DNA from 3 places in the Streptacidiphilus sp. MAP12-20 genome. Region 1 is predicted to be linked to each of the others. Evidence: riboswitches for the same ligand, from Rfam matches in the RefSeq annotation. Region 1 holds a riboswitch; each other region holds the start of a gene.
The links. A riboswitch is a leader RNA that binds a small molecule or an ion and turns the genes downstream of it on or off. The one in region 1 is predicted to bind cobalamin.
Positions count from the first base shown of each region.

Region 1 (10,411 bases):
ATCGCGTCGACCGGGCAGACGTCCAGGCACTCGAGGCAGCCGGTGCAGAGGTCCGCGAGGACCAGCAGCGGGTTGCCGTGCGGGCGGATGGCATGGGTGGGGCAGGTCAACAGGCAGGCCCCGCACCCCTGACAGCGGTCACTGACCGCCACGGGCGCGAAACGCGCTGCGCGCGGCGGTGAGCTGGGCACGGCCTGGGTTCCGGGGGCGGCCGAGTCCGGCTCGCGCAGGGTCCACTCGCCTTCTCGCGCTTCGGCCCCGCCGCTGGGCGAGGTTCCTCGGAAGCAGTGGACGGCGGGCCTCAGCGTGCGCGGGGCCAGGTCGGCTGCGCGCCTTTCGCTCCCGGCTCCGCTGCCCCCGGAGTGGACTGGCGCCCCGCTCACTCCTGCCACCGGTAGCCGCGCGGGGTGACGAAGCGGCCGGCGATCTCCCGCGAAGCGGTGTTGCCGACCGTCACCACGGTGAACATGTCGACCTCTGCCGGGTCCAGCGTCGCCAGCGTGGTGACCTTGTGCCACTCGTCCGGGCGGGAGACGGAGCGGGCGATGCCGACCGGAGTGGTGGGCGCGTCGCGGTGCTCGGAGAGGATGGCGAGAGCCTTCGGCAGCTGCCAGTCACGGGCGCGACTGCGCGGGTTGTAGAAGGTGACGACCAAGTCCGCCTCGGCCGCCGCGCGGACGCGGCGCTCGATCACCTCCCAGGGCGTGTGCAGGTCGGAGAGGCTGATCGAGACGTGGTCGTGGCCGAGCGGCGCGCCCAGCAGCGACGCCGCCGCCATCGCCGCGGTGACGCCGGGGACGCCGACCACGTCGATGTCGTCACCCGCCTCGGCCAGAGCCGGGGACGCCATCGCGTAGACGCCCGCGTCGCCGCTGCCGATCAGCGCGACGGCGAGGCCCTGCTGCGCCAGCCGCACCGCGCTGCGGGCGCGCTCCTCCTCCGCGCCGAGGCCGGTGGCCTCGATCCGGACGCCGGGGCGGAGCAGGTCGCGGATCTGGTCGACGTACTGGTCAAGCCCGACGATGACGGACGCGCGGCGCAGCTCCGTGCGAGCGCGCTCGGTGACCAGGTCGCGCGCGCCGGGGCCGAGGCCGACGACGGCGAGCCGACCGCGTGCCGGGCGGCGGGCGACGGCGACGGTCGCCATCGCGGCGCGACCCTCGGGAGCCGACTTGCGCTTGGGGACCATGAGTTCGTGCGCCCCCGCGCCGAGCAGGGCCGCCGCCTCGGCGACGCTCGGGGTGCCGACGGCGTCGAGCGGTGCGTCCGACGGGTTGGGCACGGCCACGGCGGCGAGCTCGGCCGCGCGGAAGAACCGCACCGGGACGCCGAGTTCGGCGGCTGCGGCAAGCAGTCCGGGCTCCTCCGCCTTGGCGTCGACGCTGGCGAGGCTGTGCAGCCCGCGCTCGCTCAGGCCCGCGTCGGCGAGCGTGGCGCGGACGAGGGTGAGGATCTCGTCCGTCGGGGCGCCCTTGCTCGCGCCGACGCCCACGACGAGGCTGGGCGTGAACAGGTGGATGGTCGGACCCGCCTGGCTGTCTGGCAGTTCGTCGCCCACGACGATCGTCGGGGAGCCCGCCGGGGCATCGCCCGACACGTTCGTCGGCAGCGCGGGGAGCGGGAAGCGGTCGCCGCCGAGCAGGCGCACCGGCGCGCCGTCGAGGATCGCGCGGCTGACCGCCGCGACCTCGCCGGTGACGGCCAGGCCGAGCGTGTCCAGGCCCGGCAGGCCGATGGCGTCGGTCGCGGTGGTGACGACGGGCTGTGCGTCCAGGGCGGCCGCGACCCGCGCGGCCAGCGCGTTCGCGCCGCCCTCGTGCCCGCCGACGAGCGCGACGGCGAAGCGGCGCGCCTCGTCGACGCACACCACGCCGGGGTCGCTGTGCTTGTCGGAGCCCTCCGCCGCGAGCAGCGGCGCGAGCAGACGCACAGTCGCGCCGGTGGCGAGGAAGCAGACGAGTTGGCTGCACTCGCCGTACGCGCGGCGCAGCGCCTCGCCGACCGGGCCCTCGTAGACGCGGGTCTCGTCGGGCCGCAGGGCCTCGGCGAGTTGGGTGGCGGCCTGGCGGCCTGCGGCGGTGGCGGCGATCAGGCCGATCACGTCAGTACTCCTGTGTGGTGCGAAGAGTCGGGCGAGGGAGAGGCGAGGCGCGTGCCCCAGAGGACGAAGACGGGGTTGGTTGCGGCGAGCCGGGTGACCTCGCCGGGCAGCGGTGCGAGGCGGTTGGCCTGCAACTGCACGCCATCCGCTGTGAATCCGGCGGCGAGCAGGGTGCGGCGCACCTCGGGGACGCGGTCCAGGGCCGCCAGCGTGACGACGACCGTGCGACGGGCCCGCGCGCTCGCGGCGGCCACGACGGCGGGCAGGTCCGCACCGCCGCCGCCGACGAAGACGGCGTCGGGGGCTGGGAGTTGGGCGAGCGCGTCCGGTGCGCTGCCGTGCACGACGGCGACGGCGTGGCCGACCCCATGCGCTTCGGCGTTGGCGCGGATGCGGGCCACGCCATCGGCCGCGCGCTCCAGCGCGACGGCCGCCGCGCCCAGGCGCGCGCACTCGACGGCGACCGAGCCGCTGCCGGCGCCGACGTCCCAGACCAGCTCGCCGAGGCGCGGACCGAGCCGGGCCAGCGCGAAGGCGCGGACCTCGGCCTTGGTGAGCATCGCGTCGCGGTGCTCGAAGGCCTCCTCCGGCAGTGCCCAGCCGCCCTCGGGCGGTCCCTGGTAGCCGGCGACGGCGCGCATCGTGTCCTCGACCGCGGTTTCGTCGGCCAGGCACAGGACCACGTTGACGGCGGGCCAGTCGCGCGCGGCGGCCTCGGCGGGTGTGAGTTCGATGACGCTCTCGGCTGGGCCTCCGAGGTCGGCGGCGACGACGAGGCGGCGGTGCAGGCCCGGCATGGCGAGCAGGGCGGCACCGATCTCGGCCGGGCCGGCGCCCGGCGCGGTCAGTACCGCGACCTTCCGCTGCGAGCGGCAGATGTTGAACGCCCGGCGCGGATCGCGCCCGTGGGCGCTGACCACGACGGCGTCGTCCCACGGCGCGCCGAGGCGGGCGAAGGCGCGCGCGATGCTGCTCACGCCGGGGCGCACGTCGAGCGCGGCCGTGCCGAAGCGTTCGGCCAGGGCGCGGACGATGCCGAAGAACCCCGGGTCGCCGGAGGCGAGAACGAGGACGCGGACGTCCGGGTCCTTGTCGCGCAGCGCGGCGACGGCATCGAGCGCGGGCGCGAGCGGACCGAGCACGAGCGCGCGGTCGCCAGGGACCTGCGCGGCGTCGAGGTGGCGGCGCGCACCGAGGACGAGGGCGGACTGGGCGACGAAGGCGGCTGAGGGCTGGGCTTCGCCGAGGACGGTGATCACGGCAGCAGCACCCCGCCCGTCGAAGCGATCACTGCTCGCCCGGTGAAGTCGACCATCGCGACCTCGGCCGCGAGCTTCCCCTCGCTGAACCGCACCATCACGTCCGCGACCTGCTCGCACAGCAGCAGCCCGGCCGGGGCCAGCACCCCCGCCGCGTCCCAGAGCTCGTAGGCGTGCCGCGCGGTGTTGGCTGCCGCCACCTCGGCCACGACCTCGGCCGGCGAGCCGACCGCCGCTGTGATCTCGGCGAGCACGTTCGTGTCCACCTTCGACCGCGTGTAATGGGTCATCAGCACGCCCGCCGCCAGCTTGGTCAGCTTGCCGACCATGCCGACGAAGACCGCGCGCTCCATCCCGCCCTCGACCGCGCGGCGCAGGGCAGCACCGGTGAAGTCGCCGACCTCGACGAAGCAGACGTCGGGGAGCGAAGGGATCAGCGCCATCGCGCCCTTCTCCGTCCGCCCGCCCGTGCACAGCACGATCGCCCGCTCGCCCTGCGCGGCCGCGACCGATACGGCCTGCTCGACCGAGGCCCGCCAGGACGCGGTCGAGAACGGCCGGACGATCCCGGTGGTGCCGAGGATCGAGATGCCGCCGATGATGCCGAGCTTGGCGTTGGTCGTCTTGCGCGCCCGCTGCTCGCCGTCCGGCACGCTGATCGTCACGTCCACGCCGCGCTCGGCGAGGTCCACGACCTCGCCGACCGCCTGCGTGATCATCGCGCGCGGCACCGGATTGATGGCGGGGCCGCCCACCTCGAGGCCGAGGCCCGGCTTGGTCACCACGCCCACGCCCACCCCGCCGTGCAGGGCGATGCCGGGCTCGTCCCGCCATGCCACCGTGGCCGTCAGATGCGCGCCGTGGGTGACGTCCGGGTCGTCCCCGGCGTCCTTCACCACGACGGCCTCCGCCCGCCCCGGGCGCAGCAGTTCGCACCGCTCGACGGCGAAGCCGACCCGGTTGCCCGAAGGCAGCGCGACGTCGACCTGCGCCTGCGGTTCGCCGCCGACCAGCAGCAGCGCCGCCGCGCGTGCGGCGGCGGAGGCGCAGGTGCCGGTGGTCCAGCCGCTTCGCAGCGGACCCTGACGCACCTTCGCGGTGCGCGGAAGATCGGGCTCCCGCAGCTCAGCCATGGCTGTCGGTGGCCGTCGGCGCGAGCTCGCCTCCGGCGTTGGCGCCGACGGCCTTGAGCGAACGCCGGGCCGCGCGGTCGGCCTTGCGGAAGGTGTGGAAGTGGCCGGGGTGGTAGAGGTGCGAGCGGGTGCCCTCGGCCGCCAGCGCCGGGCCGACCAGGAAGAGCGTGTGCTTCCAGAGCTTGTGCTCCTTGACCGTCGCCTCCAGCGTGGCGACGGTGCAGGTCAGCAGCAGCTCTTCCGGCCAGGTCGCCTGGTAGGCGACGACGACCGGCGTCTCGGGCGCGTAGCCGCCCTCCAGGAGCTCCTCGACCAGCTGCTTCGTGCGGGCGGCGGAGAGGAAGATCGCCATCGTCGTTCCGTGGCGGGCGAACTCGCGCACCTCCTCGCCCGGCGGCATCGGCGTCTTGCCGCCGCCCAGCCGGGTGAGGATGACGCTCTGCGCGACCTCCGGGATCGTCAACTCCCGCTGGGCCAGCGCCGCGACGGCCGCGAAGGAAGAGACGCCGGGGACGATCTCCGTCTCCAGGCCGAGCTCACGGCAGCGGTCCAGCTGCTCCTGCACGGCGCCCCACAGCGAAGGGTCGCCGGAGTGGATCCGGGCGACGCGCGTGCCCTCGCGGGCGGCGCGCTCGTAGACGGCGAGCACGTCCTCCATCGGGATCAGCGAGGAGTCGAGGATCTCCGCACCCTCGCGGGCGTGCTCCAGGACCTCGGCCTGGACCAGGCTGGCGGCCCAGATCACGGTGTCCGCGTCGGCGATGGCGCGGGCGGCGCGGAAGGTCAGCAGGTCGGCGGCGCCGGGCCCGGCCCCGACGAAGGTCACCTTGCCGATCGCGGTCGCCGTCGCAGTTCCGGTCCCGGTGGCGTTCTCAGTGGTGTTCGCGCTGGTCACAGCTTTCCCCCTCGGCCCTCGCGCCGCGCCGGAGCGATCAGCGTCGACAGATACGGCAGCGTGCCGTCGATCGGTGTTCCTGGCTCGCTCAGCTGCTCGTCCGGCAGGCCGAGCGCCGCGCCCCAGACGGCGTTTCCTTCGCGGTCGGCCTCGCGCAGCGCGTCCCCGACCTGCGCGGCCAGGCGGCCGAACTTGTAGGCGACGACGGTGCCCGGCCCGGCCAGGGCCTCCTTCAGCACGGCGGCTCCGGCCGTCACCGGAACCAGCGTCAGCGGCTCGGTGCCCTCGGCGAGGACGGTGCCGCTGCGGGCGGCGAGGTCCTGCATCGCGGTGATCCCGGGGACGGTCTCGACCGTCAGGTCGGGGACCAGCTCGCGCAGGGTGTGGGCCAGATAGGTGAAGGTGGAGTAGACGTTCGGGTCGCCGATCGTCGCGAAGGCGACCGTCGCTCCGTGAGACCCGTCGTCGTCGCCGTCACGCTCCCGCAGCAGCTCCGCGACGCACGCGCCGGCCTCGTCCCAGGCGGCCTCGCGTCGGGCCCGGTCCTCGCGCTCGTTCAGCGCGAAGACGACCCGCACGATCTTCGCGGCGTCGGCGTGATGCAGCACGGTGGCCTCGGCGCGCCCGGTCTCACCACTGTCCATCACCGGCACGACCACGGCGTCCGCTTCGCGCAGTACACGCACGGCCTTGACGGTGACCAACTCGGGGTCACCCGGTCCCATGCCCACGCCGATCAGGCGTGGGCCAGACGCGCGTACGCGCACGGCAGCAGTCCTCACTCGGGGTCCGCGCCCCGGCTCGTGGTGACGGCGGCCAGAGTTCCTGGCTCGCGGGGCGGCGCTCCGCCTCCCCGCTGACAGTGGCGGGACCGCGCCGGACTCGCACCGGACTTCCTCGTCATTGCCGCCGTAAATCAATAATTCAGGCCTCGAAATCCCACCATGCTGCGCGTATGGCAGTCAACCGGACGCCCTGTGGGCTGAGCCACGTGCCGCAGTGCCGCGCTCACCCCCCCTCAGGACCCGCCCGCGCGGGCGGCGACGGCCGCGCTGATCCGCGCCGAGGCGAAGTCGGTGCCGCAGACGAAGCGCATGAACGGGCCGAAGCTCGCGGCCGCCGGGAGGCCGGTGAACCAGAGTCCGGGGACGGTGGAGCACATGCCCGCGTCCAGGGCGGGGAAGCCGCCGACCCGGACCAGGCGGGTGCGGAGCTCGGGCGAGAGGAAGGGGAGTGCGCCCAGATCGACGCGGTAGCCGGTGGCGGCGAGGACGTGGTCGGCGGTCAGGTCAAGGGCCGCGCCGGCGGGCGTGGCCGTGGTGAGGACGACCTTGTCGCCCTCGCGCCGCGCCCCGCGCAGCTGCCGGCCGGCGTGCACCGGGAAGACACCGTCGGCGCGCGGACGGAGCCACCAGGCGCCGCTCGGTCCGAGCACCTCCTTGACCAGCCGCAGCCGCAGTCCGGGCGGCAGCGGACGGAATGCCTGCGGGTAGCGGGCCATGGCCCACAGCGACCAGGCCGGCCCCATCGGCGACTCCGGCTGCCAGCGCAGCCCGCTCGCGGGGGGCCCGCCGAAGCGCACGCGCGGGGTCCGCGCCACCAGCTCGACCTGCGCGCCCGCTTCGTGCAGCAGCGCCGCGCCCTCCAGCGCGGACTGGCCGGCGCCGACGACGAGCACGGAACGGCCGGCGAGCGCGGCCAGGTCCGTGTGCTGGGAGCTGTGCGAGACCGGGCCGTCCGCAGAGGGCCCGTCCGGTGCGAGCTGGGCGAGCACGTCAGGGACGTGGGCGAAGCCGGTCAGTCCACTGGCGACCACGACGGCGCGGGCGGAGAAGGTCTCCCCTGTGTCGAGGGCGAGGTTGAAAGACCCGTCTGCGGAATCACTTTGACGGACCGACAGCACACTGCTCCGCTCCAGGAACGGAACCAGCTCCCGCTGGAACCACTGCCCGTAGCGGGTGAACAGCTCGATCGGCACCCGTTCGTGGTCGCTCGGCGCCGTCTCGCCGGTCGCGCGACAGAAGTCCGGCAGTGCGTGACCGGGGGCCGGGGCGGAAATGGTGGACGCGTCCGGCGTCGACTTGAGGAACATGCCGGCGGGCATGGTGTCGCGCCAGCTGTGCATGGGATCGCCGAAGGCGCGCACGGACAGTCCGGCGGCCCGCAGATGAGCGGCGGCCGACAGTCCGTACGGACCGGCGCCGATCACGACGACGGTGCGCGAGCCAGGGCGGCTCCCCTGCGCGGGGTGGGACATCGCAGGCTCCTTCCTCTCGCAGTGGTGCGCGGGTGGTGCGCGGGTCACGCAATCAGCGGGCGTGCCCCCTGAGATGACGGGCCGTCAAGTGTTGTGCGCCCGGCGCGTCGAAGCGACGTAGCGCAGCCCCGGGCCCACCGAGCGCGCCAGCATCACGGGGAACGGCAGCGGGTCGTCCGCCGCCCACCAGCCCAGTTCGGTCTCGGTCCAGCTGCGCCGGGGCGGCGCGGACGGCGTGCGGTAGTCCGAGCGCCGGTAGGCCAGCCGGGCCAGCAGGTCGATGTTCTCGACGACGATCCGCCGACCGTCGATCTGCGGGGCAGCCGGGATCCGCCGCCCGGTCAGATGCAGATGGAGCGCCCGGACGAGATCGACTCGGGCCTCCGTCTCGAACAGTCGGAACTGTGCGCCGATACGCGGATTGAAATCGAGGAGCTTGTAGCGACCGTCCCTGCGATCGAATCTCCAGTCGAGATCGCACACACCGGCGAATCCGATCTCCTTGCAGAAATCTGCGGACTGCTGTGCGAGTTCTTCGTTCGGAGTCGTGACCGCCATCGCCGTCATTCCCGCATGCGGCGGCCACGAACGGACTTTCACCGCCGTGAACAGAACCCGGGCGTCCTCCGTCGCACTGGTGTGCATGTGCACGATCCAGTCCTCGGCGTCCGCGCGCGGCAGATATTCCTGGAGCACCACCCCCGGCCGCTCGTCCCACGCCTCGGCCAGCGCCGCGAGCGCCTCCGCGTCGTCGATCCGGGTGGTCCCGGGGACGGCGGGGCTGGCGCGGCGGGCGAAGGGGTCGCGGTTCTTGGCCACCAGCGGGTAGACCGCGGACTTCGCGAACTCCAGTACTGCGGCCCGGCTTTCGGGGAAGACGGCGTGCGGCGTGCTGACTCCGTGGCGTCGGCAGAGTTCGTGCAGTCCCTGCTTGCTGGCCACCGCCCTGACCAGGCCGTCCGGCGTGCGCGGGAAGAGAAAGCGGCCGTCGAGCTCGCGCTGGTGCTCGGCCACCAGCACCGCAGCTTCCTCGTCGGTGGGAATGAGCAGCGCCGGGCGGCCGATCCGGTCGCCGATCCGGAGGAGTCCGGTCAACAGGCGCTCGGGCGGCTCGGTGCCGGTCGTGTGCCAGACGTGGGCGCGGCGCGTGTACCGGGAGAGGGCCGCCGGCGTGAACCGGTCCTCGGAGACGGCGTGCACCTCGATGCCCAGCCGGCCGAGTGAACGGATCGCGCCAACACCTCCGTGGTGCAATGGATAGTGGCCGAATTTGAGTACGAGAGCAGGCACGGCGGTGTCGGGCGCTAAAGGCCGATGAGCCACAAGTCCCCCCCGGGATACGGTGCCGACTCCGATCTCGGCGTCGGACCCGGAACGCAAGGTACCCCCCGACGTCTCGGCTTCACAAGGAGTGCGTGTCAGCTGTGGGGGCGCACGGGCAGCGCATCGGATACGCCGGGGCAGGCGTGCGACACCAGTGAACGCGCGTGAGCGATGAGCAGCCAACTGTTACCACTGAGAAATGACATTCCGCTTGTGAGGCTCTTGTTTTGACGTGATGTTAACTGATTGTGTCGGACCGCTTTCGCAGAGCCGCCGACGCGGATACCGTGCTGAGGATGACGGCGAGGGGAAGCCGCCAGGGGGCAAGGCCATTCTTACGCACCTTCACGGCGCGTTGCCGCGCCGTGCGGGGGGACCGAGGTGCATCCAATGGAAGCAACAGTCAGCTCCGTCGCGGGGTCGTCCACCAGGGCCGCCGCTGACGTCGTCCACGTCGCCGGCGGCTTGGTGAGTCTGGTGGTGCCGGCCAGGAACGAGGCCGCCAACATCGCCTGGGTGCTCAGCCGGATCCCGGACTGCGTCGACGAGGTGATCCTGGTCGACGGGGAGTCCAGCGACGACACGGCCGGGCGCGCCCTGGCCTGCCTGCCGTCGCTGCGCGTGGTGCCGCAGAGCGGACCAGGCAAGGGAAACGCGCTGCGCACCGGATTCCTGAACGCCAAGGGCGACTTCATCATCATGATCGATGCGGACGGCAGCATGTCGCCTCGCGAGATCCCGCGCTACGTGCACTTTCTCGAACACGGCTACGACGTCGTCAAGGGCTCCCGCTTCACCGGCGGGGGCGGCTCGCTCGACATCACCGCGCTCCGCCGCGGCGGCAACCGCGCGTTGCTGACTCTCACCAACCTGCTCTACCAGGCCTCGCTGACCGATCTCTGCTACGGCTTCGTCGGTTTCCGGCGGGAGGCGCTGGCCCGCCTGGACCTGCGCTCCTCGGGCTTCGAGATCGAGACAGAGATGGTCTGCCGGGCCCTGCTGGAGGGCCTTCGCGTGGCGGAGGTGCCGACGCTCGAACTGCCGCGCCGCACCGGGCGGTCCAATCTGCGGACCTTCCGCGACGGCCAGCGCGTGCTGCGGACCCTGCTGCGCGAGCGAGCCGCGGGAGCCACGAGCGCGAAGCCGCACCTGGTTCGGAGGACACGCCATGCCTGAGTTCACGGCCGCGGCCCGGTCGGTCTCCGACGCCGACGCCTCGGCCCTGGTCCAGCGGCTGCTCGACGCCGCCGACCGCGGCGAGGCGGCGGCGGCGTACTTCGCCGCCGCGGCCCTCGCGCAGTTGACCGCGGATCGCCTGCAGGGCGCCGGGTCGCAGCTGCTCCGGATTCCTGCCGACGCGTCGTTTCCGGTGCGTGCCGGCGTGCGCGCCGTGCGCATCGGGCACGAGCGACTGGCCCGTAGCGCGGTTCTGCTGCGGGGCCG
Region 1 covers NZ_JBGCCK010000002.1:425,175-435,585, reverse strand. Annotated here, with positions in the region: gene ABIA32_RS04185 (DUF362 domain-containing protein) at 1-152, opposite strand, end outside; gene cobJ (precorrin-3B C(17)-methyltransferase) at 380-2,101, opposite strand; gene cbiE (precorrin-6y C5,15-methyltransferase (decarboxylating) subunit CbiE) at 2,098-3,360, opposite strand; gene ABIA32_RS04170 (cobalt-precorrin-5B (C(1))-methyltransferase) at 3,357-4,493, opposite strand; gene cobM (precorrin-4 C(11)-methyltransferase) at 4,486-5,328, opposite strand; gene cobI (precorrin-2 C(20)-methyltransferase) at 5,385-6,155, opposite strand; cobalamin riboswitch at 6,185-6,314, opposite strand; gene ABIA32_RS04155 (FAD-dependent oxidoreductase) at 6,407-7,645, opposite strand; gene ABIA32_RS04150 (ATP-grasp domain-containing protein) at 7,730-8,968, opposite strand; gene ABIA32_RS04145 (glycosyltransferase family 2 protein) at 9,359-10,144, shown strand; gene ABIA32_RS04140 (hypothetical protein) at 10,137-10,411, shown strand, end outside.

Region 2 (10,411 bases), on a different contig from region 1:
CTTCGTCTACGACTGCCCGGACGACGACAACGTCCGTCACATCGGTGTCGTCGTGAACCCCGTGCTCGACGACCTCGACCCCGCGCAGCGGAACCTGGACGACGGGAACGAAGGGTGCCTGTCCGTGCCCGGGGCCTACGCCGAGCTCGCGCGGCCGGACTTCGCCGTCGTGCGGGGCCAGGACCGGGACGGGAAGGACATCGTCGTCGAGGGCACCGGATTCTTCGCGCGGTGCCTGCAGCACGAGACGGATCACCTGAACGGGTACCTCTACATCGACCGGCTCTCCAAGCGTGACCGCAAGGACGCCCTGCGGCAGATGGCCGAGCTCACGCCGCGCTACGAGATCGTCCCGAATGACGGAGAGTAGTCAACAGGAGGTCGGAGCCGGGCGGGCGATGACGTGGTTTTTGATCATCACGTCCCTGCTCGGCTTCGTCGCCTCGTTCACTCTGACGTACGAACGCTTCAAGCTGCTCACCGAACCGGGCTACGTGCCCAGCTGCAGCCTGAATCCGATCATCAGCTGCGGCAATGTGATGACCAAGCCGCAGGCGGCCGTCTTCGGATTCCCCAACCCGCTGATGGGTATCGCCGGCTTCGCGGTGACGCTCGCGCTCGCGATGGGGCTGCTGGCCGGCGCGCGGTACGCGCGCTGGTTCTGGCTCGGGCTGCAGGCCGGGGTGACCTTCGGGCTGGGGCTGATCTGCTGGTTGGTCTACCAGTCGCTGTACAGCATCGGGGCGCTCTGCCCCTACTGCATGGTGGTCTGGGCGATCATCTTCCCGATGTTCTGGTACGTCACGCTGCACAACCTCAAGCACGGCGTGATCCCCACCCCGCCCGGCTGGCGGGGGACGATCGACGCCGTGCTCGTGCTGCACTGGTTCGGGCCGTTGCTCTGGTATCTGGCCGTCGCCGGGATGGTGCTGGTCCGGTTCTGGTCCTACTGGCAGACGCTGCTCTGACGGACCCTCAGAAGTCGTCGTCGAAGGAGACCGAGCCCTCGACGGCGACTTGGTACGCGGAGACCCGGCGCTCGAAGAAGTTCGTCAGCTCCTGGACGTTCTGCAGCTCCATGAACGCGAACGGGTTCTCCGAGCCGTAGCGGACCGGCAGGCCCAGGCGGGCGAGGCGCTGGTCGGCGACGCACTCCAGGTACTGCCGCATCTGGTCCGCGTTCATGCCCGGCAGGCCCTCGCCGCACAGGTCGCGGCCGAACTGGAGCTCGGCCTCGACGGCCTCCTCCAGCATCGCGGTGACCCGCGCGCCCATCGACTCGTCCCACAGGTCCGGCTCCTCCGCGCGGACCGTGTCGACGACCTGGAACGCGAAGTCCATGTGCATGGACTCGTCGCGGAACACCCAATTGGTGCCGGTCGCCAGCCCGTGCAGGAGGCCCCGCGAGCGGAACCAGTACACGTACGCGAAGGCGCCGTAGAAGAACAGGCCCTCGATGCACGCCGCGAAGCAGATCAGGTTGAGCAGGAACCGGCGCCGGTCCTCCTTGGTCTGCAGGCTGTCCAGCTTCTCCACGCTGTCCATCCAGCGGAAGCAGAACTGCGCCTTCTCGCGGATGGAGGGGATGTTCTCGACCGCCGCGAAGGCCGCGTTGCGGTCCTCCGGGTCGGGCAGATAGGTGTCCAGCAGCGTCAGGTAGAACTGGACGTGCACGGCTTCCTCGAACAGCTGGCGCGACAGGTAGAGCCGCGCCTCCGGGGAGTTGATGTGCTTGTAGAGCGTCAGCACCAGATTGTTGGAGACGATCGAGTCGCCCGTTGCGAAGAAGGCGACCAGGCGGCCGAGCATGTGGCGCTCGCCCTCCGACAGCTTCGCCAGGTCGGCGACGTCGGAGGCGAGGTCCACCTCCTCCACGGTCCAGGTGTTCTTGATCGCGTTGCGGTAGTGCTCGTAGAAGTCCGGGTACCGCATCGGACGGAGCGTCAGCTCGAAGCCCGGGTCCAGGATGTTCTTCTGCTGCTTCACGGGGTCGGCGTCGGGCATTACTGGCAGGCCTCGCAGGACTCGGGGTTCTCCAGGGAGCAGGCGACCGCCTCGGCCTCCTGCGCACTCTGGACTTGCTGGACGGCCGCGCGGGCGATCCTGGTCGCCGGGCGCGAGCGCAGGTAGTACGTGGTCTTCAGGCCGACCTTCCACGCGTACGCGTACATCGAGCTGAGCTTGCCGATGGTGGGCGCGGCCATGAAGAGGTTGAGCGACTGGCTCTGGTCCAGGTACGGCATGCGGGCGGCGGCGAGGTCGATCAGCGCGCGCTGCGGCAGCTCCCAGGCGGTGCGGTAGAGGCGCTTGAGGTCCTCCGGCAGGCCCGCGATGTCCTGCGCCGATCCGTTCGCCTCGCGCAGCTCCTCGCGGGCGATCGGGTTCCACAGGCCCAGCCGCTTGAGGTCCGCCACCAGGTAGGGGTTGACCTGTAGGAACTCGCCGGACAGGGTCTCGCGCTTGAAGAGGTTGGAGACCTGCGGCTCGATGCACTCGTAGACGCCGGCGATCGAGGCGATCGTCGCGGTCGGCGCGATGGCCAGCAGCAGCGAGTTGCGCAGGCCGGTCTCGGCGACGCGGGCGCGCAGCGCGTCCCAGCGCTCGGGCCAGGTCGGCGCCGTCGAGAAGTGGTCGACGTGGAGCTGACCGCGCGCCGCGCGGGTCTCCGCGTAGGCGGCGTGGCGGCCCAGCCGCTCGGCCAGGTCGCAGCTGGTCTCGTAGGCGGCCAGCATGATCCGCTCGGCGATCTTCGTGGACAGCGTCTTGGCCTCGGCGGAGTCGAAGTCCAGCCGCAGCTTGAAGAAGACGTCCTGCAGGCCCATCACGCCCAGGCCCACCGGGCGCCAGCGGTCGTTGGACGCGCCGGCCTCGGGGGTCGGGTAGAAGTTGATGTCGATGACCCGGTCCAGGAAGGTCACCGCGGTGCGGACGGTGGCGTCCAGACGCTCCCAGTCGATCGCGCCGTCCGGTCCCAGGTGCGCGCCGAGGTTGACCGAGCCGAGATTGCAGACGGCGGTCTCGGAGTCGTCGGTCACCTCCAGGATCTCGGTGCAGAGGTTCGACGAGTGGACCGTCCGGCCCGGCAGCGCGGTCTGGTTGGCGGCGCGGTTGGAGGCGTCCTTGAAGGTCATCCAGCCGTTGCCGGTCTGCGCGAGGGTGCGCATCATCCGGGCGTACAGCGTCCGCGCCGGGATCGAGCGGATGGCCAGGTCGGCCTGCTCGGCCTTGACGTACGCGGCGTCGAACTCGGCGCCCCACAGGTCGACGAGCTCGGGCACGTCGCCGGGGGAGAAGAGCGACCACGCGGCGTCGGCCTCGACGCGGCGCATGAACTCGTCCGGGATCCAGTGCGCCAGGTTGAGGTTGTGCGTGCGGCGCGCCTCCTCGCCGGTGCTGTCGCGCAGTTCGAGGAACTCCTCGATGTCCGCGTGCCACGTCTCCAGGTAGACGCAGGCCGCGCCCTTGCGTCGGCCCCCCTGGTTCACGGCGGCGACGGAGGAGTCCAGCGTGCGCAGGAACGGCACGATGCCGTTGGACTGGCCGTTGGTGCCCCGGATCAGCGAGCCGCGCGAGCGGATGCGCGAGTAGGAGAGGCCGATGCCGCCGGCGTGCTTGGAGAGGCGGGCGATCTGCGCGTAGCGGCTGTAGATCGAGTCGAGCTCGTCCAGCGGCGAGTCCAGCAGGTAGCAGGAGGACATCTGCGGGTGCCGGGTGCCGGAGTTGAACAGCGTCGGCGAGCTGGGCAGGTACTCCAGCCGGCTCATCAGCGTGTAGAGCGAGGCGACCTCGGCGACGGACTTCTCGTCCCCGCCCACCCGTCGCCCGCCACCACCCTTGTTCGAGTCGCTTCGCTCCACACCTCCCATTTCCAGCCCACAGGCCACGCGCAGCATGAACTGCTGCGGGGTCTCGATCACCTGACGGGTGATCGGGTGGCGCAGCAGGTAGCGGGAGTAGACGGTGCGCAGGCCGAAGTACTCGAAGCGGTCGTCGCCCTGCGGGTCGATGACGGCGTCCAGCTCGTCCGCGTGGGCGGCGACGAAGGCGGCGGTGGCGTCGCCGATCAGGCCCTCGCGGTGGCCGACGGCCACGGACGCGGCGAAGCAGGTCGCCCCCTGTCCGGCGGCCTCCTCGCGGACCTCCTCGGCCAGCAGTCGCGCCGCGAGGCGCGAGTACTGCGGGTCCTCGGCGATGAGGGCGGCGGCCGCCTCCATGGCCAGCCCGCGCAGCTCGGCGTAGTCGGCCCGCGCGCTGCGGCCGCGCAGCGCGGCGGCGGCGACCCGGCCCGGGTCGACCTGCGGCAGGTCGACGGAGCGCTCGGTGAGCGTGACCAGCAGCGCGGTGCCGGGGGCGTCGGCGGCGACCTGCGCGGCGGACTGCTGGGTGGGCTGGGGCAGGGTGGGGACGGCTGTGTCCGTCATCTACGCGCTCGCTCCTCGTTGGCGGCCGGTGGCTGAGGGTGGGCCACAGGGGAGGAGGGCAGCGCGAAGCAACCCGTCGGCCCACCCGCGAGGCCCGGACGTGCAGAGCCCTTCGCGTGGGTACACGAGGGCACGCTGACGGCAGGTCATCGGACTCGCGGCAGGGCCGCTCACCGCTGCGGGGCAGTCCCGGAATCACACCGGGTTCCCCTGCGTCGACAGCGAGCATGAGCATACATCTGGTGGCGCTCTCGCAAAGCACCACCAGATGTTGTGTCGCTAGAGCCTGTGTCTGCACCCCGGCCGGACCCGGCCCGCCTGGCACGCACGCTCGCTGCGTTGGCGAACCGCCCACGTAGCTCCGCTACGAGGGCGCTCCGCCGCCTTGCGATCGCACGCACCAGACGACCCGGGCGGATCCGGCCGGGATGCAGACACAGGCTCTTCGTTACTCTGTTCGAGCTTCCGGCTCGCCCAGCTCAAGCGCGTAGGTGAGCAGGTCGATGCCAGGGATGGGCGACCAGTCGCGGTCCGGGGTGCGGACGAAGCCGAGGCGCTCGTAGATCCGGTGGGCGTGGACCATCTGCTGCTGGGACGACATGACGATCCGGGGCAGCCCGAGCTCGCGGCTGCGCGCGATGATCGCGCGCACCATCAGCTCGCCGACGCCGCGACCGCGCACGGCGGGGTCGGTGGACACGGCGAGCATCCGGAACTCGCCCTCGCGGCCGACGGCGAGGTCGGCGTAGGGCGAGCCGGGCGGCGCGAAGGTGACCGAGCCGAGGACCAGGCCGGTCTCCTCGTCCACGGCGACCAGCAGCTCCGCGCGCTCGGCACGGTCGCTCGGGTCGCGCAGCAGCTTCGCGTAGTCGCCGTCACGCTCGGTGTGGCCGTCGGCGATGAAAGCCTCGGCGACGAGGTGACCTGCGGCGTCGTACTCGGAGGGCTGCGCGGGGCGGACGATGATGCTCATCCTTGAAGTCTGCCTGACGCGTCAGGCACTGCTCCGAGTGGGGTGCGCCGAGCGGCGGGGCGGAGAGTGACGTGTCATGTTCGTTGAGTGATGAACTTGCGAGGGACTCGGGCTCTGATAGTCGGCTGCTGCGCGGGAGCCGCGCTCTGGACGGGCGCGCTCCCCGCGCACGCGGCGCCGCCTGCCCGCGCGGCGGCGTGCGCGGGGGCGGCGCGGCCGAGTCCGATGGCGGTGACCCTCTCCGGCGTACGCGCGGCCTACGCCGCGGGCGGCGGCTGGTCCACGCTGCGGCTGACCGTGCGCAACCGCACCCGCTCGGTCTGCGGGCAGCTCAAGCCGGTGCTGGTCTACGGCGCTCGCGACCGGACGCTGCGCGTGGACGCGGTGCGCCTCGAGTCGCGGCGCGGCGGCCGCTGGCAGCGGGTGAACCTCGACGCCGCGCTCGGCGAGCTGGCGGGCCAGATCGGCCCGAGCCGCGGTCTCAGCCTCCGCCCCGGTGAGTCGGTGACGCTCCAGGTCCGCATGCGTCTGTCCCGCAGCGCGCCGCACGGCGAGTGGCTCTCCCTGGCCGTGGCCTACGCGCCGATGCAGACCAAGGGCACCACGGTCGCCTGGCCGGTCGGCGTCACCAACCCGTCCTACTTCCGCGTGACCGGTTGGCGCTGAGGCCGGCCCTCACAGAGTTTCCACAAGCCCGCTCCCTACCGTGCGAGCCGTCCCTGCAGCGCGGCTCGGAGGGAATGATGAGAAGACGGCTCGGGAAACTCGGTACGCTCACTGCCGCGGCGGTCATGACGGCAGCGTGCACGAGTGGCGGTGGCCCCGCCGGTCCGACGGCCTCGTCGGCGAGCACGGAGGCCACGGCAGGCATCCACGCAATCAAACACGTCGTGGTGATCATGCAGGAGAACCGTTCCTTCGACTCCTACTTCGGCACTTATCCGGGTGCGGACGGCATCCCGGCCGGGGTCTGCGTGCCCGACCCGGCCGGGGGCGCCTGCGTGAAGCCGTTCCACGACACCGCCGACCGGAACACCGGCGGCCCGCACGGCGCGGCCAACGCCACCGCGGATGTCAACGGCGGCGCCATGAACGGTTTCGTGGGGCAGGCGGAGCGCGGGCGCAAGGGCTGCAAGGACCCCAACAACCCCTCCTGCGGCGCGACCGGCGCGACCGGTTCGACCCGCTCGACGGGCTCCACGGACGTGATGGGTTACCACGACGGCAGCGACATTCCGAACTACTGGGCCTATGCGAAGAACTACGTGCTGCAGGACCACATGTTCGAGCCCAATGCGTCCTGGTCGCTGCCCGCCCATCTCTTCCTGGTCTCCGAGTGGTCCGCATACTGCACCCAGCACGACAACCCCGCCAGCTGCACCAACGCGTTGCAGAGCCCGGGTCTGCCGCCGGACTTCATGGCCGGGCGGAAGGCGAACGCCGGCCCGTCCGACCCGCCGATCTACGCCTGGACCGACCTCACCTACCTCCTGCACAAGAACAACGTGCCCTGGGGTTACTACGTGATGACCGGCACCGAGCCGGACTGCGCGGACGCCGCCGCCCTCACCTGTTCGCCGGTTGAGCAGAACGCGAAGACCCCGGGCATCTGGAACCCGCTGCCCTACTTCGACACGGTCAAGGCCGACGGCCAGGAGGGCAACATCCAGTCCCTGGACAACTTCTACTCGGCGGCCAAGGCGGGCACGCTGCCGGCCGTCTCCTGGATCTCGCCTGCCGGTCAGGTCAGCGAGCACCCGCCGGGGCTGGTCAGCGCGGGGCAGTCGTACACCACCAAGCTGATCGACACGATCATGCAGAGCCCGGACTGGAGCTCCACGGCCATCTTCCTGACCTGGGACGACTGGGGCGGCTTCTACGACCATGTCACCCCGCCCCCCGTCGACCGGAACGGCTACGGCCTGCGCGTGCCCGGCCTGGTGATCAGCCCCTACGCGAAGCAGGGCTACATCGACCACCAGACCCTCTCCTTCGACGCCTTCGACAAGTTCATCGAGGACGACTTCCTTCACGGCCAGCGGATCGACCCGGCCAGCGACGGCCGCCCCGACCCGCGCCCGGACGTCCGCGAGAACGCCCCGGCGCTGGGCGACCTGTCCTCGGACTTCGACTTCACGCAGCGGCCACGGCCGCCCATGATGCTGCCGGTCCGCCCGGCCACTGGGCTCACGGCGCCGCACTGAGCCGCACTGAGCCGCTCAGTCCAGGTGGGGGCGGACGTTCCAGCGGTCGAGGGTGAGGGCGCCCTTGGCGTCGCGGATCCAGCGGGTGACGGAGGTGTTGGAGACCGCGCCGGTGCGGGCCAGATCCATCAGCTCGCCCTCCTGGAGGTCGTCGATGATGTGGCGGAGCAGCAGGACCACCGCGTCGTGGGCGACGATCAGGACCCGCCGATTGCCCTCCGCCTCGTAGAGGTCGCGGAGCGCGCTGCGCAGGCGGAGGGCCACGTCGGAGTGGGACTCGCCGCCCGGCGGGCGCCAGCGCAGTTCGCCGAGCAGGCGGCGGCGCGCGGCCTCCGCCGGGTGGCGGAGCTCGATCGCCGCCGAGGTGAGCATCTCCAGGACGCCAAGCTCACGGTCGCGCAGCCGCTCGTCGGTGCAGAGCTCGGGCAGCGGCAGGCCGGCCCGGTCCAGCTCCTCGACGACCAGCTCCGCCGTCTCCTGGGTGCGCAGGTAGGGTGAGACCCAGAGGCTCTGCGGCAGGCCGTCGCCGTCCCGCGTGGCCAGCCAGCGGCCGAGCGCGCGGGCCTCGTCGCGGCCGAGCGTCGTCAGCGAGAGGTCGGCGTCGCGGCAGCTGATGCCCACGTCCAGCGCGCCCACCGCCTCGGCCGCGTGGAACGCGGCGTTCGCGGTGCTCTGGCCGTGCCGGACGGCGGTCAGCGTCAGCGGCCCCGGCAGGCCGGGGAAGAGCCGGCGCGGTGCCGTCCGCTGTGCCTTCGGGTTCTGGTCGGTCAGTGCCACGTCGCGCCCCCTGGGGATCGACCTGCCCGTCGCCGGAATGCGAAACGGGCCGCCGTCCCAGTGTGCGGGAGCGGGCCGCCCGTTCTAAGGGCGCATCAGGTGGTGACGGGGGCGATCACGGGAGGCGTGTGCTCCGTCTGGTCCACATCCGCCGTGTAATCGGCGGGAACCGTCTCGTCCGTGCCTTCCGGCGACTTGATCGCGCGCAGCGCCAGCGTCAGCACGACGGCGACCGCGACGTTCAGTGCGAGCGCCGTGATCCCGATATAGCCGATGTGGTTGATCCAGGGGATGTTCGCCTTGCTGTCGCCGAAGTGCGAGTGCGGCTTGCCTGCCGCGGCGAGGCCGTAGGTCTCATAGGTGCCGTAGGCCATGCCGGCCGCCCAGCCCGCCAGCAGACCCCAGCGGTGGAACCACCGCGTGAACAGTCCGCCCACGATGGCCGGGAAGGTCTGCAGGATCCAGATACCGCCCAGCAGCTGCAGGTTCACGGAGAAGGACTGGTCGATACCGAGCACGAAGCCGAGGGCGCCGACCTTGACCACCAGTGAGACCAACTTGGCGACCTTGGTCTCCTGCGCGGCCGTCGCGTCCGGCTTGAAGAACTCCTTGTAGATGTTCCGGGTGAACAGGTTCGCCGCGGCGATCGACATGATCGCGGCAGGGACCAGCGCGCCGATGCCGATGGCGGCGAAGGCCACGCCTGCGAACCAGCTCGGGAACATCTGCTGGAACAGCTGCGGGATGGCCAGGTTCTTGTCGAAGCCCGTGACGCCCTTGCCCACGCCGGCGGAGATCGCCATGAAGCCCAGCATCAGCAGCAGCCCGAGCATCAGCGAATAGGCCGGCATGATCGCCAGGTTGCGCCGTACGGTGAGCCGGTCCTTGGCCGCCATCACGCCGGTCGCCGAGTGCGGGTACATGAACAGTGCCATCGCCGAGCCGAGCGCGAGGGTCGCGTAGGCGACCTGCGCCTGCGGGGCGGAGACCATGGTGCCGCGCGGCTTCCCGGTGGCCGGGCTGGTCTTCGCCAGCGCCGTCGCGGCGTCGTGGAAGATGTGGCCGTAGCCGCCCAGTCGGATCGGGATGTAGATGATCGCCACGATGATCACGATGTAGATCAGCGTGTCCTTGACGAAGGCGATCAGCGCCGGTGCCCGCAGGCCCGAGCTGTAGGTGTAGGCCGCGAGCACCGCGAAGGCGATCAGCAGCGGCAGGTCCTTGCCCAAGCCGCTGCTGCCGCCGATGTGCATCGTGGTCAGCACCGCCTGGATGCCCACGAGTTGCAGGGCGATGTACGGCATCGTGGCGACGATGCCGGTGACCGCGACCGCCAGCGCCACGCTCTTGCTGCCGTAGCGGCCGCGGGCGAAGTCGGCGAGGGTGACGTAGCCCTTGCTGCGCGCCACCGACCAGAGCCGGGGCAGGAAGAGGAAGACCAGCGGCCAGGCGATGATCGTGTAGGGCACGGCCCAGAAGCCCGCCGCGCCCACGGCGTAGACCAGCGCAGGGACGGCGATGAAGGTGTACGCGGTGTAGAGGTCCCCGCCGAGCAGGAACCAGCTCACCACCGTGCCGAAGCTGCGCCCGCCGAGGCCCCACTCGTCCAGGTGGTGCGCGTTCTCGGCGCGACGCCAGCGCGCGGCGACGAAGCCGATGGCGGTCACGAGAGCGAAGAAGAACAGGAAGACGGTCAGCGCGACCCAGTCGGTCTTCACTCGCCCTCACCTCCGGGGACCTGAGCGTGGGAGACCTGCGCACGGAACGCCTTGCGCTGCTTCTCCTCGCGGGTGAACAGCACGTACGCGAGACCGGTCATCAGGGCGGACAGGACCACCCACATCAGCTGGTACCAGTAGAAGAAGGGAATCCCGATGAAGGCGGGCGTCAGCCGGGCATAGGAGTTGACCCAGAGCAGCGCCACGAATGGCGCCACCAGGAGGATCGCGCAGATCACGCGCACCGGCGTGACGAGCGGTAGCGGACGAGTTGGCAAATCGGACATAAACGGCGGCTCCCCGTGACCAATTGACACT
Region 2 covers NZ_JBGCCK010000006.1:214,793-225,203, reverse strand. Annotated here, with positions in the region: gene def (peptide deformylase) at 1-370, shown strand, start outside; gene ABIA32_RS10320 (vitamin K epoxide reductase family protein) at 411-968, shown strand; gene ABIA32_RS10315 (ribonucleotide-diphosphate reductase subunit beta) at 976-2,004, opposite strand; gene ABIA32_RS10310 (ribonucleoside-diphosphate reductase subunit alpha) at 2,004-4,421, opposite strand; cobalamin riboswitch at 4,544-4,702, opposite strand; gene ABIA32_RS10305 (GNAT family N-acetyltransferase) at 4,870-5,394, opposite strand; gene ABIA32_RS10300 (hypothetical protein) at 5,491-6,060, shown strand; gene ABIA32_RS10295 (alkaline phosphatase family protein) at 6,285-7,598, shown strand; gene ABIA32_RS10290 (histidine phosphatase family protein) at 7,614-8,375, opposite strand; gene mctP (monocarboxylate uptake permease MctP) at 8,471-10,093, opposite strand; gene ABIA32_RS10280 (DUF3311 domain-containing protein) at 10,090-10,380, opposite strand.
Region 2: it holds a riboswitch for cobalamin, as region 1 does, so the genes downstream of both, ABIA32_RS10310 (ribonucleoside-diphosphate reductase subunit alpha) here and cobI (precorrin-2 C(20)-methyltransferase) in region 1, are expected to answer to the same signal.

Region 3 (10,411 bases), on a different contig from region 1:
TGGTGAAGGTGCTCAACCCGGCCGGCTACTTCTCGCTGCCGACCGCCTCCAACGTGGCCGTCGCGCTGACCGCCGCGCGGATCCGCGGCGTGGACGACAACACTCCGCCGAGCGACCCGAACTACCTGCAGCAGAACCTCGACGGCGTCTACACCAACAGCGACCCCCGCTCCTACCCGGTCTCCAGCTACAGCTACCTGATCGTGCCGCGCTCCGGCGCGCCGCTGCCGGTGCCGCCGCGCTTCGACAACGCCAAGGGCGCGGCACTGAGCAAGTACATCGACTACATCCTCTGCGCCGGGCAGGGCGAGGCGCCGCAGTTGGGCTACTCGCCGATCCCGCGCGGGCTGGTGCGCGGCGGGCTGCTGCAGGTGCAGCACGTCCCCGGCCAGGCCGGCGGGGTGGATCCGAACACCCTGCAGAACTGCCCCAATCCGACCTTCGACGCCAGTGGGCAGCTCACGATCCTGAAGAACGCCCCGCAGCCGAACGCCTGCGACAAGCTGGGCGCGTCGCTGAGCTGCGGCAGCGGCGGTGGTTCGGGCGGTGGCTCCGGCGGGTCCGGCAGCGGCGGTTCGGGCGGCAGCGGCAGCGGTGGCGCGACCGGTGGCACCGGCGGCACCGGCTCCTCGGGCGGCTCGGCGGGCGGGCGCACGGCCGGTGCGGCCGGCGGGACGACGATCGACCCGCAGACCGGGCAGGTGGTCCCGGCCGGAAGCGGCGGCTCGGGCGACGGCTCCTCGGTGCCGGGCGCCGTGGTGGCGCTGGCGGGCCGTCAGGACGACTGGCTGCTCACCTCGTTGACGGCGGTCGAGCTGGTCGCGGTGGTCACCGTACCGCCGCTGCTCGGCGCGTACCTGCGCCGTCGGCGCCGGAGTTCACCGGCGGGCGGGGGCGGTGCCGGGTGAGCGCCGTCGTCACCGAGCCCACGCCGCAGCCCGAGTCCATGCCGCAGCCCGGGTCCTCCCTGACGGAGCCGGCACGGGTGCGACAGCCGGAGACGCCCCCGCCGACGGGCGGACGCGGGCGGGGGATCACCCTCGGCGTCGCCTACGCGGCCAGCCTGCTCGGCACGCTGCTGCTCGGTTTCGGGGCCTTCCTGTTCACCATGTCCTCCTTCCAGGAGGAGCACTACCAGGCCACCGTGCACCGCTCGTTCGCCGACGACCTCGGCAACGCCGTCGCGCCGACCGGCAGCGCGCCGGACGGGGAGCCGGTCGCGGTGCTGGACATCTCCGCGATCGGCGTGCACGACGTCGTGGTGGTCGAGGGCACCACCGCTCGCGACCTGATGCGCGGCCCCGGCCACCGCCGCGACACCGTGCTGCCCGGACAGACCGGCGCGGCCGTCCTCTTCGGCCGCCGCACCACCTTCGGCGGGCCCTTCGGCCACGTCGACGCGCTGCGGCCCGGCGACCGCATCCAGGTCACCACCGGGCAGGGCAGGTTCGTCTACGTCGTCGACGGCTCGGGCACCGGCAGCAGGCCGTTCCACGACGCGGCGACCAACCTGCTGGTCCTGGCGACGTCGGACCCGTCCTGGATCCCGACCGACACCGTCCTGGTCAGCGCCCGCCTGCAGGGTACCCCCGCGCCGAACCCCGGCGGCCGACCCGCGGTCGTCCCCGCGGACAAGGCGTTGGCCGGCCAGCCGGACGCGTTGGCGGCCCTGCAGCTGTGGTCGCTGGCGCTCGTCGCGGCGACGGTGCTGACGGTACTCGCCGCGTTCCGCTGGCGCCGCTCGGCGGCGTATCTGGTGGCGGCGCCGGTGCTGCTGGCGCTGCTCTGGTCCGTCTACGAGAACGCGGCGGCGCTGCTGCCCAACCTCTACTAGTGCTTGCTGACGCTGCTGACAAGGGGCACGAGATGACCGACGCCGATCTCATCGATACGGTGGCGCTGCCGACGACGACCGTGCACGGCCTGGATACGCGGGGGGTCTCCGCCTGGTTCGGCGAGCGCAAGGTGCTCGACCGGGTCACGCTGGCGATGCCGGCCGGCCAGGTCACGGCGCTGATCGGGCCTTCCGGCTGCGGCAAGTCGACCTACCTGCGCATCCTCAACCGGATGCACGAGATGGTCCGCGGCGCGAGCCTCGCGGGCGAGGTACTGCTGGACGGCGACGACGTCTACGCACTGGGCCGGCTCCCAGCAGCGGTGCGGCGGCGGATCGGGATGGTCTTCCAGCGGCCGAACCCGTTCCCGGCGATGTCGATCTACGACAACGTCGCGAGCGGCCTGAAGCTGGCCGGGATCAAGGTCACCAGGGACGAGCGCGACACGCTGGTGGAGACGAGCCTCCAGCGGGCCGGCCTCTGGCCGGAGGTCCGCGACCGCTTGCGCGCGCCGGGCGGCGCGCTCTCGGGCGGCCAGCAGCAGCGCCTGTGCATCGCACGTTCGCTGGCGGTCTCCCCGGACGTCCTGCTCATGGACGAGCCGTGCTCGGCGCTGGACCCGACGTCGACACGGCGGGTGGAGGAGACGATCGAACTGCTGCGCGGGCGGCTGACGATCGTCATCGTCACCCACAACATGCAGCAGGCCCAGCGGGTCTCCCAACGCTGCGCGTTCTTCCTGGCCACGCACGACACGCCGGGGCGGGTGGTGGAACACGGCGCGACGGCGGAGCTTTTCGAGAACCCACGAGACCAGCGGACTGCGGACTATGTGAACGGACGCTTCGGATAGAGGGTGGGGGCGCGAGGAACTGCGCGAGCAACCACTGATGAGCGGATGGCCCTGCGCGTTCGGTGCTCTACTCGCGTGGGTGGCTTGTCGCGCAGTTCCCCGCGCCCCTGATGGTGCAACCTGGCCTCCGTCGTGACCTGTCGCGCCCACGCGGCCGAGCCGCAAATCAGTGGAGCCTCGCGCCCCTGAGGAGCTGCCGCTACCGCCGGTGGGTCCATTGGGGTTCGACGCGTTCCCATTCGGATTCCCAGGACCTCCACGCCGCCCGGTCCACCCGGTGCTTCGCCAGCGCGTACGCCCCGCTGATCACCATCGTCGCGGCGGCGAACGCCGCAAGCGAGTACGTCGCCGCGCTGCCCGCGCTCTGGACCGCCGGGATCGGGTCGGGGCGGGGGGTTTCCTTGGAGTCGATCCAGATCACCACGTGGTCGCCCGGGACCGTCGCGACCGGGACGGGCGCGTCCGCGGTGTGGGAGCCCGTGGAGTCCGTCCAGCTCAGTGGGGCCACCCAGGCGCCGACGCCGGCCGCGGTGGGACCGCCGACGGCGCGCGCGGTGACCTGGTGCAGGCCCGCCACCTGCCGGGCCGCCGCAGCGCGGCTGTCGGCGTAGAGCTTGAGGCCGAACAGGGCTGTCAGGGCGACCGCGAGGACCAGCGCGAGCGAGAAGCCCACGCGCAGCCAGGTGCGCAGCGAATCGCTCCGCCGGCGCAGCGGATTGCCGCGCCGTGGCACCGGCGCGGACGGCTGTGGCGCGACTGACGGCGTGGCCATGCCCACCGCCTCCTTTGCCCTCCCGCCCAGAGGCATCGGTCGGTCCTCGTCGAACGAGGCTGCCGATTCCATCGTCATGCCCGGTGGCCGGGTATTCAACCCCTCGCCGGTCCCGGCCACTCCTCTTTCCACCCGAATTCGAGTCCGTTGTCGATCAGCCGGAGCCAGTCGGGGCGCAGCTCCCACAGCGCGGTCGCGGCCAGCGCCGCGCCCAGCCGTGCGTCCTGGGTGACGAAGGGGAAACGCTCCGTGTACGCAGCCCACCCGGCAGCCCGCTCCACGCTGCCTTCGGCCAGCCTGCGGACGCGGCCCCGGCCCTGGACGCCGGTGAGCGTGGTCCACTCCTGGCCGTCCGCCTGCACGGTGAACGCCACCGGCGTCTCGGGCGTCTCGGCCGTCGCCGGCCCCGCGCTCAGCGCGCGGCCGTGGCGGGTGGTGGGGGACGTGACGAAGACGAGCGAGCTCTCCGCCGTCACGGCGTACAGCACCGCGCAGGCCTGCGGTCCTTCGGCGTCCGTGTAGGCCAGGGTGAGGGTGGTGTGCGCACGGAGGGCCGTGACGATGTTCTGGGCGATCACGGCCCCCATGCAATCACGCCTGCCGTCGGGTCACTCGGGGTCACTCGGGTGCGAGCAGCGTCCAGGACTGGTTGGAGCCGCCGTCGGCGGGCCACTGCAGTACGGAAGTGCCGTCGGACAGGCCGCTGTTGTTGAGGTCGATCAGCTGCCCGTCGTAGACGCTGCGGAACTGCACCTGGTTCGGACCCGCGTCGACGAGCGTCCAGCGCGAGTTGCTGTTCCCGTCGTCGTGGTACTGGATCAGCTGCGTGCCCTGGATCGTGGTCGGCCCGGGGATGTTGAGCACCTTGCCGCTGTTGGCGTTGACGATCGTGTACGCGCCGCCGCTCTGCTGGACGAAGGACCAGCGCTGGTCCGCCGCGCCGTTGTCCTGCCACTGCAGGATCCGCGCGCCGTCGGAGGTGGAGTCGTTGTTCACGTCGATCCGCCCGCCGGTCGCGCCGTTGACCAGCCGGTACTGCGCGCCGGGAACCGGGACGGGCACCAGCTTCCACTGCTGCGTCGCCGTGCCGGCGGCCGGCTGCTGGACGACGGCCGTGCCGCTCACGTCGAGGACCTGACCGGTCTGCCGCGAGGTGACGGAGTACGAGCCGCTGCCGTTCGCGGTGAAGGTCCACTGCGAGTTGGCGGCGTGGTCGTCCGGGTACTGGATCAGCTGCGTGCCCTGGATCGAGCTGCCGCCGGGTACGTTGGCGATCATCCCGCTGTTGACGTCGGCGATCCGGTAGACGCCGTTGCCCGCCGCCGCGAGCTGCCACTGTTGATCTGCCGCGCCGTTCGCCGCAGCGGTGACCAGGGGAGCGCTGCTGCCGGTGCTCGCTCCGGAGACGTCGAGGTACTGGCCGGTGGCGGCGTTGACCAGGTTGTAGCGCATGGTCGCGAACGTGGCCCCTGCGGCCGGGGTGATCTGCAGCAGCCGGGAGGCGTGGGCGGCCAGCGTCGCGCTGAAGGAGTTGGCGGAGCTGCCCAGGTCCGTGTTCGTCCAGACGTCGTGGATGTCCGCCGCGCCGCCGAAGCCGAGGTCGGCGAAGTGCGCGGTGACGGAGGCGGCGCCGGAGCCGAGGTTGAACAGGGCGACGGTGTAGCTGCCGTCGGGGTTGGCGGCCGTCCAGACCTGTTGCTGGCTGACCTGGTCGACCGGGCGGGCCGGGATGCCCGCCTGGTCGACGGCGATGACCTGGTCGTTCGTCAGCAGCGAAAGGTCGGTCGGGTCGAGGTGGGTGAGGTCGGTGCCGAGCAGCAGCGGCGCGCCCTCGACCGCCCAGAGGGTGAGCTGGGTGCGGCGCTCGTCCAGGGTCAGGCCGTCGTTGGAGCCGTTGCCGACCTCCAGCGAGTCCAGGTCGTTCCAGCCGCCGGGCCCGGCGAACCTCGTCCACTTCGGGGCGTCGGTGAAGCGCGAGGCGACGGAGGACCAGCTGGTGAGCGGGTAGGAGCCGGAGCCGCAGTAGCACTCGACGTCGCCGTCGATCCGCCAGCCGTTCGCGTACTGCTGCCAGGTCGCGCCGTTGTTGACGTCGAGGCTGTTGGAGAGCTCCAGGTGGATCGGGCGGCCGGACTGGTTCAGCGCCTGGGACCAGTGCTGGATGTCGGCGACGTCCCAGTCGCCGACTCCGTCGATCTTCAGGTAGTCCACGCCGTAGGAGGCGAGCTGGTCGGCCCAGGAGTTGAGGTAGGCCTGGGCGGCGGCCGGGTTCTTGGCGTAGTCGATGTAGTACATCGAGCCGTTGCCGAAGTTGTAGTTCGTCTCGTAGCTGCTGGTGTTGGAGACGATGTCCCTGGCGTGGAAGGCGGTGCCCTGGATAGGCGTGTTCTGGTTGTAGGCGGCGACTGGGATGCCGGGTGTGAGATACATCCCGAACTTCTCGCCCTGGTTGTGGATGTAGGAGCCGAGGGCGCCCATGCCGTTCGGGAACCGACTGCTGTCGGTGGCCCAGCGACCGTAGCTGTCAACGGTGTTGGCGGGGTTGAGATACCAGAAGTCATCCACGTTGACGTAGGAGAAGCCGTGGCCGACGAGGCCGCTGCTCTTCATGGCCAGGGCCTGGGCCTCGATGTTTGATTCGGTGGGATTCTTCCGGATGAAGCTCCAGCTGCTCCAGCCCATCGGCGGCGTGAGTGCGACGCCGTTCGCCTGGGCATGGGCGGTGGGGGCAGCGGGGAGTAGGCCGAGCAGTGCGGTTGCGGCTGCACCGCAGGTCGCGAGGAGGGTGCGGACTCTTCGGTGCATGGGATCCCTTTCGTGACACAACTCAACATGACCGAACTAAGTTCAACGCCATGAGCATTTCAGCGGTAGGCCGATGAAGCGTCAAGACATAGCGCAGGCACAGCTGCGAGGAGGAGAGCTCGGCGGTTAGGGTGGTCGGGCCGTGGTGTTCGGGAAGTCCGGTTCAAGACCGGCGCGGCCCTCGCCACTGTGATCAGGAAGTCCTCGTACAGCAGTCGTGCACTGAGGTCACTGGGTCCGCAAGGACCTGGGAAGGCCAGGTGCGGGGATGTCAGACCTGACAGCCAGGAGACCGGCCACGGCAGCGCTATGTCATATCCACGAGGTGATGGAGAGGCTGTCTCTAGATGACCGTGCCCGCGCACGAGAAGTTCTGGCTGCGAACCGGCGGCCTGCTCGCGGTAATCGTGGCGATGCATGTGGTGGCCTTCGGCCTGCTGCTGCTCATGATCGCCCCGCGCCACTACACGATCGGCACCCAGGTGTACGGCCTGGGCCTGGGGATCACCGTCTACACGCTGGGCATGCGCCACGCCTTCGACGCGGACCACATCGCGGCGATCGACAACACCACCCGCAAGCTGATGGCCGACGGCAAGCGCCCGGTTTCGGTCGGATTCTGGTTCGCCATCGGGCACTCGACCATGGTCGTCGCGATGGCCGTGCTCACCGCAGGTGGCGCGAAGCTGGCCGGCACGCTGCTCCGCGCCCACGTGGCCATCGGCGTCGTCGGCACCTCGATATCCGGCGTCTTCCTCTACCTGATCGCCGCGCTCAACCTGGTCGCGCTGGCCGGGATCTACCGGGTCTTCCGGGCCATGAAGCAGGGCGAGTTCGACGAGTACGAGCTGGAGAAGCACCTCGACAGCCGCGGCTTCATGAACCGGCTGCTGGGTCGGCTGACCCGCTCCATCACCCGCCCGGGGCAGATGTATCCGGTCGGGCTGCTCTTCGGGCTGAGCTTCGACACCGCCACCGAGGTCGCGTTGATGGTGATGGCCGGCACCGGCGCGGCCTCCGGGCTGCCCTGGTACGCGGTGCTCTGCCTGCCGCTGCTCTTCGCCTGCGGCATGAGCCTGTTCGACACGCTGGACGGCACCTTCATGAACTTCGCCTACCAGTGGGCCTTCGCCAACCCGGTCCGCAAGGTCTACTACAACCTCACCATCACCGGGCTCTCCATCGCCGTCGCGTTCGTCATCGGCACGATCGAGCTGATCGGCGTGCTGCACGACTCGGTGGGGCTCAGCAATCCGGTGACGGACTGGATCGCCGGGATCGACCTCGGCAACGTCGGCTACCTGATCGTCGGGCTCTTCGTGCTGGTGTGGGCCTGCGCGCTCGGCTACTGGCGACTTGCCAAGGTCGAGCACCGCTGGGCGAGCAGGCCCCTCACCACGACCGGAGCGTCAGCCGACGGTCAGTGAGAACGGCCCGGCCAGCACCGAGTAGCCGTCGTTGGCCAGGTAGTAGACGTCGTACGCGCCGGCGCCGGAGAGCTTGCTCGTCGAGAAGGTGAGCGCGCCGGCGGCGTTCGGGGCGTAGGACCAGGCGAGCGACCCCTTCTGGCCCGGAAGGACACCGGCCGGGTAGATCCCGATCCAGTTCTTCGCGCTCACCTGGGCCGCCGAGGGCACCGCGTAGCGGAAGGTGGCGTTGCCGCCGTTCGCGACCGCGTTCAGGTTGCCGGTGAGCGTCGGCGTGCCCGCGGTGGACGGCACGAACGCGTCGTTGAACGGCGTCGCGTAGCTGTCGTTGGCGGTCAGGCCGGGCAGGCCGAGGGCCGCCTCGATGGTGCGGGCGGTGCTGTAGTGGTCGTACCGGCTGTTGCTGCTGGTCCCGGCCTGCACGGTGCCCTGCGAGCCGAGGACGACGGCGGCGACGTGGTTCCCGGCCTCGCCCGCGCTCTCGTCCCAGTTCAGGATCAGCAGCGACTTCTGCGTGGTCCAGGCGGGGGAGGCCAGCAGCGGGGCGAGCGTCTGCTTCAGCCAGCCGTCCTGGACCTTGAGGCTGGTGGCGCTGCCGTTGCCGGACGCCTCGCCGTCGTAGTAGTCGTCGGCGGCGATCCAGGAGAAGTTCGGGGTCGTCGCGGCGGACCGCAGGTCGGTGGTCAGCTGCGTGGTGTCGAAGAGGTGCGCCGCGCAGCGGGCCGGGTTGCCGCTGATGTCCGTGTAGTTGATGAACGGCGCGTCGTCGGGCATGTAGTAGCTGTCGCTGCCCTTGGTGGTGGTGCAGGGCGCGCCCATGCCCTGCTCGTAGGCCTTCCAGCTCTTGCCGGCGGTCTCCAGGGTGTCACCGAGGTTGCGCTCGGGGGAGTTGATGTTGGGCCAGTAGGTGGCGCCGTGGGTGTAGGTGTCACCGCCGGAGACGGCGAGGTAGTTCTCGTCGCTGGGGTGGTAGACGCCGTGGTAGTCCGTCAGCGTGGCGCCCTGGGCCATCAGGCTGTGCATGTACGCGGTGTCGGCCGGGTCGTTCATGATCTGGGAGTAGTCGGTGTTCTCCATCATGACCATGAACACGTGGTCGTAGCCCGGCACGCTCGACGCGGGCGGGGTCAGAGTCGGCGCGGTGACCGGGGTGTTCAGGGTCAGCGAGAGGTTGTCCAGGTAGCCGGACTCGTTCGAGCTCGACAGGAACTGCACCTCGACCTGGATCGAGCGGGTCCCGGCCGGCACGCTGCCGGTGGTGCTGCGGGCCAGGAACTTGGTGGCCGAGAGCCGGTCGGTGGTGGACACGGTCGGCAGCTTCGCGGTCGCGCCGATCGGGTTGCCGCTCGCGTCCTGGAAGTGCAGGCCGACCGCGACATAGCCGCTGTAGACGGTCCAACCGCCCAGCCAGCCGGAGAGGTTGTAGCTCACCCCGCCGCCGTCGATCGCCGTCGCGGCGGAGGAGACGTCGACGGTCTGGGTCATCGCGCCGTCGCCCTGGTTGCCGGGGGCGAAGAAGGCCTGGCCGGGCGTGCCGCCGCTCGGCAGCCCGAAGCTGCCTGCCGAGTAGCAGACGGCGTTCGGGCTGCCGGACTCGACGGTCCAGCCGGGCAGGGTGGTGGCCGCGCCCCAGTCGGTGGTGCAGAAGCCGCCGGCTTCGGCGTCGCCGTTGACGATCAGGTTTCCGCTGGTCGTGGCCGCCCCGGCGGCCGGAGCGTGGGCGGTGACGAGCAGCGCGCCGAGGAGGGCGAGAAGTCCGCCGAGGGATCTCCACCGCAGTCGCATCTATGAACCTCATCCTGTGAGTCAGGCGTCCTGGATGCGTCATAAGTACCGGCACCGGCTGACGGTTTGAAGAACTCCAACCGAACAGATCGCACGACTTGTCTGGACAAGTTTCCGGCAGTTGCCCGCCCGGCCGACCGCTGCCCGGCCACTGCTGCCCGGCCGACTGCTACCCGATCAGCTGCCGGAACTGGTCCGGTGTGATCGGGCCGGAGTTCGTGAAGACGTTGAGCGTCTTCCCGTCCAGCTTGAGCGTCGGGGTGCCGGTGACACCGCTCGCGGTGAAGGCGTCGGTCACCCGCTGGGCCCAGCCCAGGTAGGTGCCGTCCTTCACGTCCTTGGTGAACTGAGGCGTCACCAGCCCCGGTACCTTCGCGGCGAGGTCGAGCAGGTGCTGCTGGTTCGAGAAATCGTCGCTGGTCTCCTCCGGCTGGTTCGCGTAGAGGACGTCGTGGAACTCCTTGAACAGCTTCGGGCTCTCGTTCAGCGCCGCGCCGGCGGCGGCCAGCGCCTGCATCGAGCCGCTGCCGCCGAGGTTGCCGTCGAGGAAGGCGCCGAGGTGGTAGGCGATCTTGTACGTGCCCTGGTCGGCCGAGTGCGTGATGGTCGCGCCGTCCGTCGCCTCCAGCATCTTGCAGACGGGGCAGCGGAAGTCCTCGTAGACCTCGAGGGTGCGCTTGGCGTTCGGGTCGCCGTAGACGACCACTGTGCCGTCGGCGCCGGAGGCGTGCGCGGGGGTGGGCGACGTCTTGTTGCCGACCGTGGCGTTGGTGTCGTTGCTCTTCGCGGTGCCGGTGGCGCTGTGTTGGGTGCCGACGGCGATCCCGACGGCGGTGGCCGCGGCCACGACGGTCAGCGCGACGGCGGCGAAGATGCCGCGGCGGCGCAGCTGTGCGGCGCGCTGCTGCTGGGCGGAGTCCTGGAGCTTCTGTCG
Region 3 covers NZ_JBGCCK010000021.1:26,550-36,960, reverse strand. Annotated here, with positions in the region: gene ABIA32_RS25560 (substrate-binding domain-containing protein) at 1-908, shown strand, start outside; gene ABIA32_RS25555 (class E sortase) at 905-1,834, shown strand; gene ABIA32_RS25550 (phosphate ABC transporter ATP-binding protein) at 1,867-2,688, shown strand; gene ABIA32_RS25545 (hypothetical protein) at 2,888-3,460, opposite strand; gene ABIA32_RS25540 (pyridoxamine 5'-phosphate oxidase) at 3,556-4,047, opposite strand; gene ABIA32_RS25535 (alpha-galactosidase) at 4,079-6,265, opposite strand; cobalamin riboswitch at 6,392-6,581, shown strand; gene ABIA32_RS25530 (HoxN/HupN/NixA family nickel/cobalt transporter) at 6,613-7,692, shown strand; gene ABIA32_RS25525 (alkaline phosphatase family protein) at 7,675-9,477, opposite strand; gene ABIA32_RS25520 (DsbA family protein) at 9,647-10,411, opposite strand, start outside.
Region 3: it holds a riboswitch for cobalamin, as region 1 does, so the genes downstream of both, ABIA32_RS25530 (HoxN/HupN/NixA family nickel/cobalt transporter) here and cobI (precorrin-2 C(20)-methyltransferase) in region 1, are expected to answer to the same signal.